DNA from 2 places in the Corynebacterium pseudodiphtheriticum genome. Region 2 is predicted to be linked to the other one. Evidence: predicted binding sites of a transcription regulator. Region 2 holds the regulator's gene; the other holds the start of a gene.
What was found. The regulator LexA, encoded in region 2, represses DNA repair genes until DNA is damaged. The targets are predictions, from matches to a motif close to CGAACANNTGTTCG.

Region 1 (7,757 bases), 500 kb from region 2:
ACTGGCAAGTACTCTGTCGATGAGATTGGCGATGAGCTTGCCGACGTCGATGCCTTGGTGGCCCTGGTCAACGAGAAGTCCGTCTGGCAGTCGCTGCAGTCGAATGCACAGTTCGGCAAGATTCCAGCGGTGAAGAACGAGGCCGTGGTCCGCTCTGATGAGCAGACCCATGAGGGCGCTTATTACTCCGCAATGCATGCCCTTGATGTCATTGAAGAGCTGCTAGAGATGCTGGATGCAGACAGCAAATAAGCTCAACTGATGCGCTCGGCCCAGCTGCATGAGCTGGGCTTTCACTGCATAAGTACAGCTCGGCTGCATAAGCTCAGCTACTGAAAATCCCGCGAGCGCACCGCAAGCAACTCACTGATTTCTAGCGGTTCCAGCCGGTCGGCCACCACGGTGGCTGCCCCGCTGGCGTTTTGCACTATCCCGCGCACCACCAAAGCTTTGGCGGTGCGCGCTAGTCTTTTCTGCCTCTTCCACAACCCCGGCGAAACAATAACGTTAATCAGCCCGGTTTCATCTTCCATTCCCAGAAACGTCGACCCGCTAGCGGTATTCGGGCGTTGCCGGTGGGTAATCATGCCTGCCACGCGGATGCGTTTACCATCTGTAACCCGCAACAAATCCGCAGCACGCAGCACCTGTTGGCCTGCCAACGCATGCCGCAGCAACTCCATCGGCTGGGTATCCGGGGTTATTCCGGTGCTGGCAAGATCTGCCACCAGCATTTCAAAACCACTCATGCCGGGAAGCGCCGGTGCAGCAATCGCCGAAAGCCCCGGCAGCATACCCGGCTGTTCGGTAGCAGCCACACCAGCCACCCATTGCGCTTGCCGACGATCCAGCCCGAGTATTTCCAATGCCCCAGCGCGGGCAAGTGCTTCGACCTCGCGTACTGATGCCCCGGTTCGGCGCACCAGATCGGCTACCGAAGACTGTCGGGACAACGCGGGTTGCGCGGTGACGATAGCTTCAGCGGTGGACGTCGACAAGCCTTTCACAGAACCGAGCCCCAAGCGGATGGCGCCGCTGATCACGCTGGCTTCTACCTGCGAATCCAACACCGAAACTGGCAGGATCTGCACTCCGTGGCGGCGGGCATCCTGAATCAGCGACTGCGGAGAATAAAAACCCATCGGCTGGGCGCGCAGCAGCCCCACACAAAATTCTGCCGGATAGTAGCACTTGAACCAGGCGGAGAAAAACACCAGTGAGGCAAAAGACTGCGAATGCGATTCCGGAAACCCATAAGCTGCAAAGGCTACGATCTTTGACCACAGCTTATAGGCTATTTCTGCCTCGATCTGGTTGGTTTCCCAACATCCGCGCAAAAAGCGTTCTTGCAGCGCAGCCATGCGCTCAGGTGAGCGCTTCGATCCCATCGCCCGTCGGAGGTCATCGGCTTCTGTGCCACTAAAACCTGCGGCATCAACCGCGATATGCATTAATTGTTCCTGAAATAATGGAATTCCCAGGGTTTTTGCCAAAGCTTTTTCCAGCACCGGGTGGTCATAGCTGATCTTTTCCAGGCCATCCCGCCGTCGTAAGTACGGATGCACGGAACCGCCTTGGATCGGCCCGGGGCGAATCAGTGCGACTTCCACCACCAAATCGAAAAAACAGCGAGGTTTTAACCGCGGCAGGGTGTTCAATTGCGCACGTGATTCCACCTGAAATACGCCCACGGCATCAGCCCGGCACAACATGTCATAAACATTGTGGTCTGCTAGGTCAATTTCCCAAAGATTCACGGTATGCCCGTGTTGTTCCTGCACCAGGTCAATCATGTGGTGCAAAGCTTCCAGCATGCCCAGCCCCAACAAGTCGAATTTCACCAAACCTGCGCCCGCGCAGCTATCTTTGTCCCATTGCACGACGCTGCGGCCTTCCATCGCCGCCCACTGCGTGGGCACCACGTCGGTGACTGGCCGGTCGCACAAAACCATGCCCCCGGAATGAATCCCCAAATGGCGTGGTTGTCCCAGGAATTGCTCGGAAAGAGCCACCACATTATTCGGAGGCTCTGTTTTGCCTTGCGCCCAGCTATCTGCGGTGCCTTGTGGGAACCCCAACGCCCGCGCAGCATCACGAACCGCACCTTTCCGGCGGTAAGTAATCACATTAGCCACCTGCGCGGCACGGTCACGCCCGTACGTGGCATAGACGTATTGGATGACTTCTTCCCTGCGAGTGGATTCAATATCAAGGTCAATATCTGGTGGACCATCGCGATCTGCCGACAAGAAGCGTTCGAATAGCAGCTGCGCACTGATTGGTTCCGCGTTGGTGATCCCCAGGCTAAAACACACCACGGAATTAGCTGCCGACCCCCTGCCCTGGGCCAAGATATTCTGTTTCACACAGAAATCAACGATATCCATGACGATCAAAAAATAGCCAGGAAACCCGAGTTTCTCGATAACCCTGAGCTCATGCGCAATCTGGTTTTTAGCTTTCTGATAGACCTGTTCCGGGTACGCCTGGTAGCGTTGCCGGGCCCGCGCAAAGGTCAGCTGCCTTAGCCAGCTCATTTCAGTTTCTCCGTCGGGCACAGCAAAATGCGGTAAGCGCGGAGCCACAATATTCCAACTAAAAGCACATTCTGCAGCAATATCGACGGTTTCTTGCAGCAGCTGTTCCCGCCCCGGAGCTAAACGCAGCATGCCACGGCCATCACGCAACCACTGCGCTCCCATCGGGTGAGTGTGCCAACTAGCGGTGTCCAGTGATTCGCGCTGCGCCAACGCGGCTTTCGCACTAGCCAGACGAGTTTCCTTACGGGTAGCAGCATGTGGGCTGGCGCTAATGATCGCACGAAGGCGCGGCCATCTCCGCGTAGTTTCCCCGTTAGTTCCAGGTGCTTTAAGACCTTGTGTGGCAGCCACTTGCACCAAATTCCCAGATTCTGCAGTTTTCACCGCCGCAGCAGCGGAATCCAGAGCAGCAAAGTGATCAGCGTCTTCCGGTAATAACTTAGATTCATAGTGTAGAACCAAGCTGTCTATTCCGAAGCATTCGATCAAGGTATCGAGCATACTAAGCCAAGAATAATCCACGAGAATATAGCATTGCCCGGCCAATTGCTTGGCCAAAGATTCCAAGCTTGGATACCGCGGGCGTCGATCATCACTAGCCATATGCGCAGCCGCCATCACCCGAGACAACAGACGGTAGCCTTCCGGGGTGCGCACCAGGACGGTAAGACTGCCATGATCCAGACTCAGCCGAGCACCAAAAACAGTCGGCAAACCAGCTTTAGCCGCAGCTTCTGCAAAGACGATGGAACCATAAAAACCGTCACGATCACAGATACCCAACGCGGTCAGCCCCAATTGACAGGCACGTTCCACCAGGGCTTCTGGGTCCGAAGCCCCCGCAAGAAAGCTATAGGAGCTCACCGCAGTCAATTCCGCAAAGGCTGGACCGTCGGCAAGCTTATATCCTGCAGAATCTTGCGAGGTAGAAACAATATCAGCATGTGCGGGCAGCGATACGGGGGCAGGCACTGGATGCCCAGATAAGATCCTTTCCAAACGGGACCACGGCAGGCCCGCACCACCATTGAAATTCATGCGTGCAACCCTACACACAAATCCTCACACATGCGCATAGATTTTCGAACAAAGCATTTTCCGCACGGCCCGTCACGGCGATGGTTGAACGAAAATATAGACAAAGCTGTACAGTGTCTGCTAGATTCCACGTCATTGCATCCACATGCACCAAGGGCCAAACACCGAGGGCCGAAACCGCATGCTGGAAACTCCCATGAAAGGACCCCACACGCTATGAAGATCCGCCGCATTATTGCAGGCAGCACCGCTGCACTGACCGCAGCCACCCTGGTTGCCTGCTCCAGCGATGACTCCGCCAATTCCGCTAACGGTGAAGGCGGATACTCCAAAGACGACACCATCGTCATCGGCACCACTGATGCTTCGATGCCATCGTGGGCAGTATTCGAAGAAGTCGCAGAAGAACACGGCTTCAACATCGACCTGCGCAACTTCGCGGAATATTCCACCCCAAACCCTGCGCTAACCCAGGGCGAGCTGGATACCAACAAATTCCAGCACCTGATGTACTTGGCACAGCACAACATTGGCTCCGGCGATGACCTGGCGCCACTGGTTTCCACAGAGATCTACCCATTGGGCCTGTACTGGAAGGACGCCGAAAAGCTCGACGTCGACCAGATCGAAGGCGAAGAAATCGCCATCCCGAACGACACCGTGAACCAGGGCCGCGCACTGTTGCTGCTGCAAGAAGCTGGCCTGATCAAGCTGACCGGCGGTTCCAAGTACACCCCAACCCCTGCTGATATCGACAAAGACGCTTCCAAGGTCACCGTCACCCCGATCGACGCTGCCCAGACCGCACGCTTGTACGGCGAAGGCCGCCCTGCTGTGATCAACAACTCCTTCCTGGAGAAGGCCAACATTGATCCAAAGGAAGCCATCTTCGAAGATGATCCAAATGGTGAAGGCGCCGAACCATACATCAACCTATGGGCCGTGCGTGCCGACAACGTCGACGATGCTGTACTGAACGAGCTGGCAGAACTGTGGCACGACGAACGCGTCGCAGAAGCTGTACGCGAAGAATCCGGCGGCACCGCCGTGCAAATTAAGCGTTCACGCGCAGAACTGCAAGAGATCCTGGACAAGCTGGAAGAGGAGCTACAGCAAGGCTAATTCAGAGCATATTCGGTACCCATCCGAATATTTCTGACCAGGCTAGTAACGAAATACGCTTAGTCACGGCTAACATAGCTGCGACTAAGCGTTTTCCGTCTAAGAAGAAATGATGGTTTTTCGTGGTAAAACACTCGGGCCAAAGCCCTACTAGCGGAAGTGGCGAACGCCGCGGCACCCGCATCGAATTCACCAACGTCGAAAAAGTCTTTGCGAGCAAGAAGAAAGGCTCTGCGAAGGTCACCGCCGTCGACGATGTCACCTTGACCGTTGAGTCCGGTGAAGTCATCGGCATCATCGGCTATTCCGGCGCAGGTAAATCCACCCTGGTGCGCCTGATCAACGGCCTAGATTCACCAACTTCCGGTTCGCTCAAACTCGACGGCACAGAGATCGTCGGCATGTCCGAAGCAAAAATGCGCGGACTACGCCGCAATATCGGGATGATCTTCCAGCAATTCAACCTGTTTAATTCCCGTACCGCAGCCGCAAATATCGAGTTCCCACTGAAGCTCGCCGGTATCGCAAAAGCCGAACGCAAAAAACGCGTGCAAGAGCTACTCGAATTCGTCGGTCTTGGCGAACGCGGCAACTCCTACCCCGAGCAGCTATCCGGCGGACAAAAACAGCGCGTCGGCATTGCCCGCGCCCTGGCGACAAACCCGTCGCTGTTGCTTGCCGACGAAGCCACCTCCGCACTCGACCCAGAGACCACTCAAGAAATCTTGGAAGTATTGCGGAAAGTCAACCAAGAATTCGGGATCACCATCGTGGTGATTACCCACGAAATGGAAGTCGTGCGCTCCATCGCGGACAAAGTCGCGGTGATGGAAAACGGCTCCGTCGTGGAATACGGCGAGATTTACGAAATCTTTTCTGCGCCAAAAACGGACGTCGCCAAGCGATTCGTCGCTACTGCCCTGCGCAATGAACCGGACTCTATTGAAGCCGATGACCTACTGGCCCACGACGGGCGCCTGTTCACCATCGAGCTGACCGAAAACTCCGGGTTCTTTGAAGCCGCCGCCACGCTGCGTTCAGGCGGTGGTTCCATCAATATCGTGCACGGTGGCGTCACCACCCTGCAGCAGCAGTCCTTTGGCAAGATGACTGTGCGTCTCAACGGCTCTGATGACACCATCGATGAGTTCTACCGCACACTATCCCAGCGCACCCACATTGAGGAGATTAAGCGATGATTTCCGCAGCTGATACCAACTGGGACCGCCTGGGCCCCATGTTTTCCGACGCAATCGTCGACACAGTGGTCATGGTTGCTTTCGCCATGGCTGTCGGCGGCATCCTCGGCCTAGTCACCGGCGTTTTCTTATTCACCACCCGCGAAGGCGGGATCCTGCAGAACAAATTCTTCTACACGGTCCTAAACATCCTGGTGAACTTCGTCCGCCCAATCCCCTTCATCATTTTGCTGGCGTTGCTACAACCAGTGACTGTGGGAGTGATCGGCTCCTCCATTGGCCGTGAATCCGCGGCATTTGTGATGGGGATTGCCGCAACCTTCGCCGTCGCCCGTATCGTCGAACAGAACCTAGTCGCGATCGATCCCGGCATTATCGAAGCTGCCCGCGCAATGGGTGCTGGCCCGTGGCGAATCATCACCCGCGTGATCCTCCCCGAAGCCCTGGGGCCATTGGTCCTGGGTTACACCTTCATCTTCATCGCGATCGTCGACATGTCCGCCATGGCCGGTTACGTCGGCGGCGGTGGTTTGGGTGACTTCGCCATCGTCTACGGACACCGCGCCTTCAACTACGAGGTCACACTGGTTGCTACTGCCGTGATCATCCTGATGGTGCAGGCCGCGCAGTTCTTCGGCAACTGGTTGTCCAAAAAGATCATGCGGCGCTAAATCATCTGGCGCTAGATCATGCGACCCTAAATCATCTGGCGCTAGTCTCCGCACTCTTTACTACCACCCAGCCCGGCTTAGCCGCCGGGCTTTTCCATACGCACAGCACCTAACGCACAGCACCTAATTACACACAACTGCGGTCAGGTTGCTGTCCCGTAGCTGGCGCGGTCATGCCCGGCAAGGTTGCATCACCAGGGAAAAGCCTTGGCCCCACCCACAACATGACGTAAACCAACCCGACAAGCACAGGAATCTCGACCATCGGACCTATTGTTCCAGCTAACGCTTGTGCGGAATGCGCTCCGAAAGTACCGATGGATACGGCAATAGCCAATTCGAAATTATTTCCGGCAGCTGTAAACGACACCGACGAAGACTGCGCATAATTCATCCCCACCAGTTTTGACACAACCAACGACACAGCAAACATCCCAACAAAATAAAGAAGCAATGGGACGGCTACACGAACTACTGCCGTCGGTTGCGCTGCAATGTGTTCACCCTGCAGGGAAAACAATAAAACGATGGTGTACAACAGCCCAAGCAGCGCCAATGGTGAAATAGCTGGCAAAAATTTCGTTTCATACCACTGCCGCCCTTTGATATTTTCTCCCACACCCCGGGACAAAGCACCAGCAACCAGAGGCACTCCGAGGAACACCAACACAGAACTCACGATGGTCCAGAAGGAAAACTCCACTTCGCTGGCACCCAGCCCCAACCATTGGGGTAATACTTGCAGATAAAACCAGCCAAGCAGCCCGAACATAAGTACCTGAAATACAGAGTTAATAGCCACCAAAACAGCTGTAGCTTCCCGGTCACCACAGGATAGATCTGACCACACCAGCACCATTGCAATGCACCTGGCCAAGCCAACGATGATTAATCCAGTACGAAGTTCCGGCTGATCAGGTAAGAAAAACCACGCCAATGCAAACATGAAGGCTGGCCCCACCAGCCAATTAAGCACGATTGATACTGTCATCAACCGCTTATCTGCAACGATCTTGCGGGTTTTATCGTAACGAACTTTCGCTAGAGGCGGGTACATCATCACCAGCAAACCGAGTGTAATAGGCAAAGAAATACCACCTACTTCTAGCCGCGCCAGCGTTTCTCCGATTCCCGGCATCGTGCGCCCCAGGAGTAGTCCAACACCCATCGCGACGAGGATCCATACC
Region 2 (7,757 bases):
CGCCTGTGATTGAAGTGTCCGGCCGTACTTACCCGGTGGAGGTTCGCTATCAACCACTCGAGATTGACGTTGATGGCAAGACTGTAGCCATCGATCCCCTAGATGGTTTGTGCACTGCAGCAGAAGAGCTACTAGCCGAAGGAAACGGCGATATTTTGTGCTTTTTCCCTGGTGAACGTGAAATTCGCGATGCCCAAGAAGCACTCGAGCAAAAGCGCTTTCGCGGTGTCGAAATTGTCCCATTGTTTGGTCGTTTGTCGAACCAAGAACAACACCGAGTGTTCGCACCTCATTCGAAACGACGGATTGTCTTGGCCACGAACATCGCTGAAACATCACTGACAGTGCCCGGGATCCATTATGTAATCGATACTGGAACGGCACGCATTTCCCGATATTCGACGCGGACAAAAGTTCAACGCTTACCGATTGAACCTATCTCACAAGCCAGCGCCAACCAGCGCGCTGGCCGTTGCGGACGCATCGCAGATGGTATCGCGATTCGTTTGTACTCTGAAGAGGATTTCTTTTCTCGCCCAGAATTTACTGACCCGGAAATTCTGCGGACCAACCTAGCAAGCGTCATTTTGCAAATGTCCGCGCTCCGGCTCGGAGCAGTTGCGGATTTTCCGTTTGTGCAATCGCCGGAACATAAAGCAGTCCGCGATGGGTTAGTTCTGCTAAGTGAACTGGACGCAATTGATTCGACCGCAAACTCCGATTCTGCACCACAACTAACCAAAACCGGCAAACAACTCGCACGAATTCCGGTTGACCCGCGCTTGGCCCGTATGTTGGTAGAAGCTGAACGCCTAGAATGTCTGCAACCCGTCATCGTTATCGTTGCGGCCATGACGCTGCAAGATGTCCGTGAACGCCCTCTTGAACAGCAGCAACAAGCGGACCAAGCCCATGCACGTTTCCGCTCTCGCTCCAGTGATTTTTTGGGCTTGTTGTCATTGTGGGGTTATATCACTGAACAACGCGCGGAATTGTCCGGCAATCAATTTCGGAAACGCATGAAAGAAGAATTCTTACATTTCATGCGAATCCGGGAGTGGTTCGATTTGGTCCGTCAGCTCCAAGACATCGCCCTGGATATGAAGTGGACGATCTCAAACAACAAGGATAAACAACACGGTGGCATCTCGATCACCGATGGAAAATTCTCCGGCGACTCATCCGCGATACACCGCGCGCTCCTCACAGGCTTGCTGTCGAATATCGGATCGCGCGTGAGTGATTCTGCGGAATTCCAAGGTGCGCGCGGGACCCGTTTTATGATTTTCCCGGGGTCTGGAGTGGCAAAAAAGCCTCCAGAATTGCTGATGGCAGCCGAGCTTGTGGAAACCTCGAAACTTTTCGCACGTGGTGTGGCTGCTATTGAGCCCTCCTGGGTGGAAACCGCTGCCCGCCCATTGCTCAAACACCAGTACTCAGACCCAAGCTGGTCCTATAAACGCGGAGCTGCGGTGGCAACTCAACGTTCCACACTTTACGGAGTTCCTATCGTCGCTGATCGAACGATTTCTTATCATCGTGTCGATCCAGAAGCCGCCCGGGCAATGTTTATTCAGCATGCACTCATTGCTGGCGAGTGGAAGACTTCACATAAGTTTTTTCATCAAAACCTAGAGAAGCTTTCTACTGCAGGCGAATATGAAGAAAAAGCCCGTAGACGAGGCATCATCGTTGATGAGGATACCCTCTTCGAATTCTACGACCAGCGAATTCCAAATTCTGTGACCCATTCGAAAGCTTTCGATGGCTGGTGGAAAAAAGCACGCAGAAAACAACCGAACTTGCTGGATTTTGATCCCGACAAGCTGCTCACTGACGGGGCGACTGCTGTCACTGAACAAGATTTCCCAAATCATTGGCGGCACGGTGGATTAGACCTAGAGCTGACGTATTTATTTGAGCCAGGCCACCGCCGTGATGGCATAACGGTAAATATCCCGGTGCCCATGTTGGCCAACGTAGATCCAGAACCATTCGAGTGGTTGGTTCCTGGGCTACGCGAAGAGCTAGTGACAGAGCTGATTCGGAGTTTGCCTAAAGCATTACGCCGCAGCTTGGTTCCAGCACCAGATTTCGCCGCACAAGCCATAGATCATTTACTGCCTTACGAAACAGATTTACTGCAGCAGGTTGCGGAAGCTTTCCACAAAATAGGTGCACGTGGGATTAATGCCAGCGATTTTTCACCGGAGAAACTGCCTCCGCATCTACACATGACTTTTGCTGCTATCGATAAGCGCGGGAAAATTATCGATGACGATAAAGATCTCAGTGCTCTGCAACAGCGCCAAGCAGGCAAAATTAGCGCTTCGATTACCAAAAAAATGGAAAACAAGATCCGGCAATCGCAAAATTCATCGCAAGCAGATACTAGACCCCGTATGCACACTACCCAGCGCACATACGTTTCTGCTTGGACTAAAGAAAACTTGGGCACCATCCCCGAGCAGATCGAGCACGAAGTTGATAATCATTTGGTCACCGCCTATCCCGCGCTCACGATCAACGAACAAGGGCTATCAGTTCAGTACTACCCAACTCGGGCAGCTGCAGATACTGCAATGATGACCGCCACGCTGACATTGTTGTTGCGAAGTTTGAGCGTGAATACCCAGAAAATGGTTAATGGTCTACCGCTGCAACAACGGGTCGCTGTCGAACACTACCCTCACGGCGGTGCCGACGGGTTGGTCGCTGATGCCCGCATTGCAGCATTGCGCGATTTACTGATAGCAGAAGGAGGGCCAGTACGGAGCCCCGATGAATTCGAGAAACTGAAAGCCGCTATCGGAGGAAAACTCCCACGCGAAGTACGTCAAGCCGTCGTCACATTGGCACCCGGATTGGTGCGGTATTCTGCACTCGCCGACGAGCTAAGCAACTGGGAAGGCCCAGCGATTGATGATATGAGAGGTCAATTGGATTTCTTATTCCCCAAGCAAGCTATCAGCACCCACGGAATACAACAGCTACGTCATCTGCCTCGGTATTTGCGAGCGATAGAAATTCGTTTATCTGACATGACAACTGCCCCAGACAAGGATGGAGAACGCCAAGACATTATCGATGACTGCCACGCTTATTTAGAGAATCGCCTACGCCGACTTCCTTCCGGAGCGGAAAGATCTTCGGCGGTGGCAAAAATTCGGTGGATGATCGAAGAATTACGAGTGAGCTTATTCGCACAGCGCTTGGGAACTGCACATCCTGTTTCTGCGCGACGTATCCACAAAGCTATCGATGCCCTCGGGAAAAATTCTCCAACTAAAGCACAAAAGTAACAGCACTGCACTGCTGTTACTTAGACCGAATGTAATTAGTCTTCGCGTTCACGGCGGCGCATCAATCGGATTTCTGATTCGAAATCCTGTGCGCTGTCGAACGATTTATAGACCGAGGCAAAACGCAAATAAGCAACTTCGTCGAGTTCACGAAGGGGTTCCAAGATAGCCAGACCGATAGCGTTTGCATCAACCTGAGAGCTGCCGTGCCCGCGAACAGTTTCTTCAACCTGCTGTGCCAGTCGTTTCAAAGAATCTTCGGTAACAGGCCGCCCTTGGCAGGCGCGGTGGACACCGCGGATGAGCTTGTCGCGCGAAAACGGCTCGGTCAACCCATTTCTCTTGGTCACCAGCAATACTGATTTTTCTACAGTCGTAAAACGCCCTTGACATTCGGTACATTCCCGACGTCGGCGTATGGCAACACCGGCATCAACTAGGCGCGAATCTACGACTCTGGACTGTTCATGGTGACAGAATGGGCAGTACACAGCCTAGTCATCCTCCTTGTATCGTAAGCCTTCAAGAGATTCACTAAGACACCCGAACGGTTAATAGCAATCACTAACGATCTTAGGCATCTAAGCTGCACCAACGAAAACTCCCAGCGCCATAATCAGCCCTAGCACTACTCCCATCAAATACGGTGCTATACCAACCGCAGGTCGAGGTTGTGCCGTCCGAGACAGCTGTAGACTACCTTGCTCCAGATCATCCGGAACCAGCGAAATTGGCTGCAAGGTGTAAATCATTTCACGGGGATGCTCATTCGTACATTGCTGGGGCTCCCACTGCGCAACAGGGGAAACAACATTGTTAGATCTATGATTAGAAACCATAACCACGCGCGGGGACGTACCCCGGTCTATGCGAATCATGACGACAGTCCACGCTCCTTCTGAACTCATGCGATTAATTGGACTAGTAACTTCGGCTAGCTACCGAATACCAGCTCACCACCGACCGACTACCGCCTAGCGGTTCAATCGGCTTGCACTGAATCCTATAAAGTGAGTCTCACACCACCCCCCACAAAAACTAGTAATTGTGTTCGATTAGTACTTCGATTAGACTCGGATTCACCACACGGAAGCAATTTTCCATCTACATTCGATATCCAAGATGTGAACTACAGCATTAAGGTTGTTCATATTGGACGATCGTTGACGAGAATTTAAGGAGTTATGCATGCCGCGCCCACGCACTTCATCAGCACCGAAACCTACCTTCGAACAACTCTCCGACCGACAACGCCGCATCCTGGAAGTTATCCGTGATGCTGTCATGCTGCGTGGATACCCTCCGAGCATTCGGGAAATTGGTGATACCGCCGGCCTGCAATCCACATCATCTGTGGCATACCAGTTAAGACAGCTGGAAGAAAAAGGCTTTTTACAGCGGGACCCAAACAAACCTCGCGCCATGATCGTGCGCAATATGCCGGAGACGAAAAAACCAGGTAGGCGCACAAATAACGCAGAACGCAACGTTAATAGCGGGTCGCAAGCACCAACAGATGCTTCTGGTTATTCCTACGTCCCCGTATTAGGACGTATCGCTGCCGGTACTCCTATTACCGCAGAAGAGAATATCGACTCGTATTACCCCATGCCGAAAGAGATCGTCGGTGGCGGAGATCTCTTCATGTTGCAAGTCGTTGGTGAGTCCATGAAAGACGCTGGGATCTTAGACGGCGACTGGGTGGTTGTACGCTCACAAAAAGTGGCCGAAGTCGGCGAATTCGTTGCCGCGCTATTAGACGGTGACGAAGCCACCGTCAAAGAATTTCACCGCGATTCGTCCGGAATTTGGCTACTACCCCACAACGACGCATTTAGCCCTATTCCCGGTGATGAAGCCGAAATAATGGGCAAGGTTGTTTCTGTGATGCGCAAACTTTAACCCGAGATTGGCCCACTCCGGCTCAGCAGAAAGGACACTATACAAACATGTACGCCGAGGAACGACGCCGTCATATTGCTTCCCTGGCGGCAGTCGATGGTTGGGTCAAAGTTGGGTCTCTTGCCGAGCGCTTCGCAGTAACCTCGGAGACAATTCGTCGGGATCTTGCGGCTCTCGATGCAATTGGAGCCGTTCACCGTGTACGCGGCGGCGCACGTGCAGCGCACAGCTATCAGACCTCAGAGGTGCCATTGGCCGATCGAAATCGTTCGGCCACAGAAGCGAAGCTCGCTATCGCAACAGCAGCCTTAGACTTTGTTCCGGAATCCGGCACAATTTTTATCGGGGCTGGAACCACCAATAATTCACTGGCGGAATTTTTAGGGCAAACGGAACGCGCAGCCAACCTCAATATCATCATCAACAGTTTGCCGGGCGCCTTGAGCCTTGCTTCCTACGGTCTCGATAATGTCCAACTACTAGGCGGAACCGTGCGCGGTATGACCCAATCCATCGTCGGTCCCACCGCTTTGCGCTATTTAGCTTTACAAAGAGCCAGCGTCGCTTTCATCGGTACAGATGCCCTGACTGTGGAACATGGATTATCCACTGCAGACACCCAAGAAGCGGCTATCAAAACCGCATTTATGACGAACGCTGAAAAGGTCGTAGTGCTTTGCGATTCCAGCAAGCTTGGTCGAGATTACCTCGTTAGTTTCGCAACCATCCGAGATATCGATGTGTTGATCACTGACTCTGCAGCACCAGATTCTCTCGTTACTGCTGTAAAGAAACAAGGTGTGAACGTCATCGTCGTCCAACGTTAACGTAACCCTGTCCCATGGCCACTTAGGTTGCATTAGGCCTGCCCCTCTCCGATTCGCCCATATAGACAACGCATAATCGGATACAGCACCATGATTCCTACTGACCCCCAGGCGATACCTTCTAGCTCGATTGGGCCAACAGAGAGCGTTAAATTGCCGATCCCCGCAACCAAGGCAATCGCAGCAGCAGTCAGGTTCACCGGGTTATTGAAGTTGACTTTGTTGTCCATCCAGATGCGTACACCCAACATGCCAATCAAGCCGTAGAGTAACAGCGTGACGCCTCCCAGCACTCCCACCGGGATGCTGAAGATCAACGCCCCAAATTTCGGGATAAATGCTAGCGCAACCGCTCCCAATGCTGCTACCCAATATGCAGCAGTCGAATAGACCTTGGTCGCAGCCATGACCCCAATATTTTCCGCATAAGTGGTTGTGCCTGAGCCACCTGCACCACCAGCCAAAGTAGTAGCTAACCCATCAGCGAGTAAGGCGTCTCCAGCCAGGTGGTCAACATTGCGACCCGTCATCGCAGACACGGCCTTCACGTGGCCCACGTTTTCTGCGATCAGCACCACCAACACCGGCAGCGTGGTTAGCACGACCGAAAGCTGAAATTCCGGTGTATGGAATTCCGGAATTCCGACCCACGGTGCATTTTCAATCGCTTGTGCAGCCTCGGCATCAACCTCCCCGGTGATAGCGGCAAAAATCCACCCTGCAACCACTCCAATGAGGATGCTCAACCTGCTGATCATACCGCGTCCAGCCACCGTAGCGACTACAATCACGCCCAGAGTAATACCAGCAACCAGTGGTTGAGTTTGGAAATTTTCTGTCGCAGTCGGTGCTAGATTAAGTCCGATCAAAGCCACAATCGCACCAGTCACCGCAGGAGGTAACACAGCATCAATCACTGAACGGCCGGCAAGTTTCACCAGCAGCCCTACCAACATAAGCACGATGCCGGTAACGAAAATTCCGCCCAGCTGCGCGCCAATACCGTGCTGCTGTGAGGCAATCAGCGGTGCGATGAAGGCGAACGAGGAGCCAAGATACGACGGCAACCGGTTGCGGGTAATGAGCAAGAACAGCATCGTGCCCAAACCAGAAAACAACAGTGTGGTGTTGACCGGGAAGCCTGTCAGAGTCGGAACCAACAAAGTCGCCCCAAACATCGCAAAGACATGCTGAATGCCAATGCCTATTGTCCGGGGCCACGAGAGCCGTTCCTCAGGCGCAACAACTGCGCCTTTGTTTATCTTCTTACCGTCACCGTGTAGCGTCCAGCCCATCGAAGTAGTCACGGTTAGTCATTATTGTCGGCGGCTTAGCTGGTTTGGTAATCGGATTCGAATTCTGCAAGTTCTTTCGCCATCACCGCTGGTAGACGGACATCAATTACCGTGCCTTCTGCATTGTAGCTTTCGCTGTGCACTGTACCGTACTCGTGAACACGAGAAACAAGGTCACCTCGGGTGTATGGAATTTCCAGCAGCATCCGGGTATCCAGCGAATTCAAAAATAGCTCCACTCTGCCAGAAAGCTCAGCAATCCCTTCCCCCGTTTTCGCAGAGACATACACAACGTTGTCTCTTTCCAGCACGTGACGCATCTCGGCTAGCACTAGTGGATCTGCTGCATCAATCTTGTTCATCACAATAATTTCCGGAGGAGCCTGCTGGCCGGTTTCTTCGACAATATCGCTGATGACCTTGTTCACAGC

Region 1: the regulator LexA is predicted to act here: its motif matches at 3,612-3,625, upstream of L9H78_RS08270 (error-prone DNA polymerase).

The regions. Positions count from the first base shown of each region.
Region 1 covers NZ_CP091864.1:1,849,848-1,857,604, forward strand. Annotated here, with positions in the region: gene L9H78_RS08265 (ABC transporter substrate-binding protein) at 1-252, shown strand, start outside; gene L9H78_RS08270 (error-prone DNA polymerase) at 330-3,578, opposite strand; gene L9H78_RS08275 (MetQ/NlpA family ABC transporter substrate-binding protein) at 3,795-4,700, shown strand; gene L9H78_RS08280 (methionine ABC transporter ATP-binding protein) at 4,823-5,899, shown strand; gene L9H78_RS08285 (methionine ABC transporter permease) at 5,896-6,570, shown strand; gene arsB (ACR3 family arsenite efflux transporter) at 6,698-7,757, opposite strand, start outside.
Region 2 covers NZ_CP091864.1:1,353,628-1,361,384, forward strand. Annotated here, with positions in the region: gene hrpA (ATP-dependent RNA helicase HrpA) at 1-3,302, shown strand, start outside; gene nrdR (transcriptional regulator NrdR) at 3,338-3,793, opposite strand; gene L9H78_RS06080 (hypothetical protein) at 3,884-4,210, opposite strand; gene lexA (transcriptional repressor LexA) at 4,491-5,204, shown strand; gene L9H78_RS06090 (DeoR/GlpR family DNA-binding transcription regulator) at 5,252-6,031, shown strand; gene L9H78_RS06095 (uracil-xanthine permease family protein) at 6,064-7,326, opposite strand; gene hflX (GTPase HflX) at 7,362-7,757, opposite strand, start outside.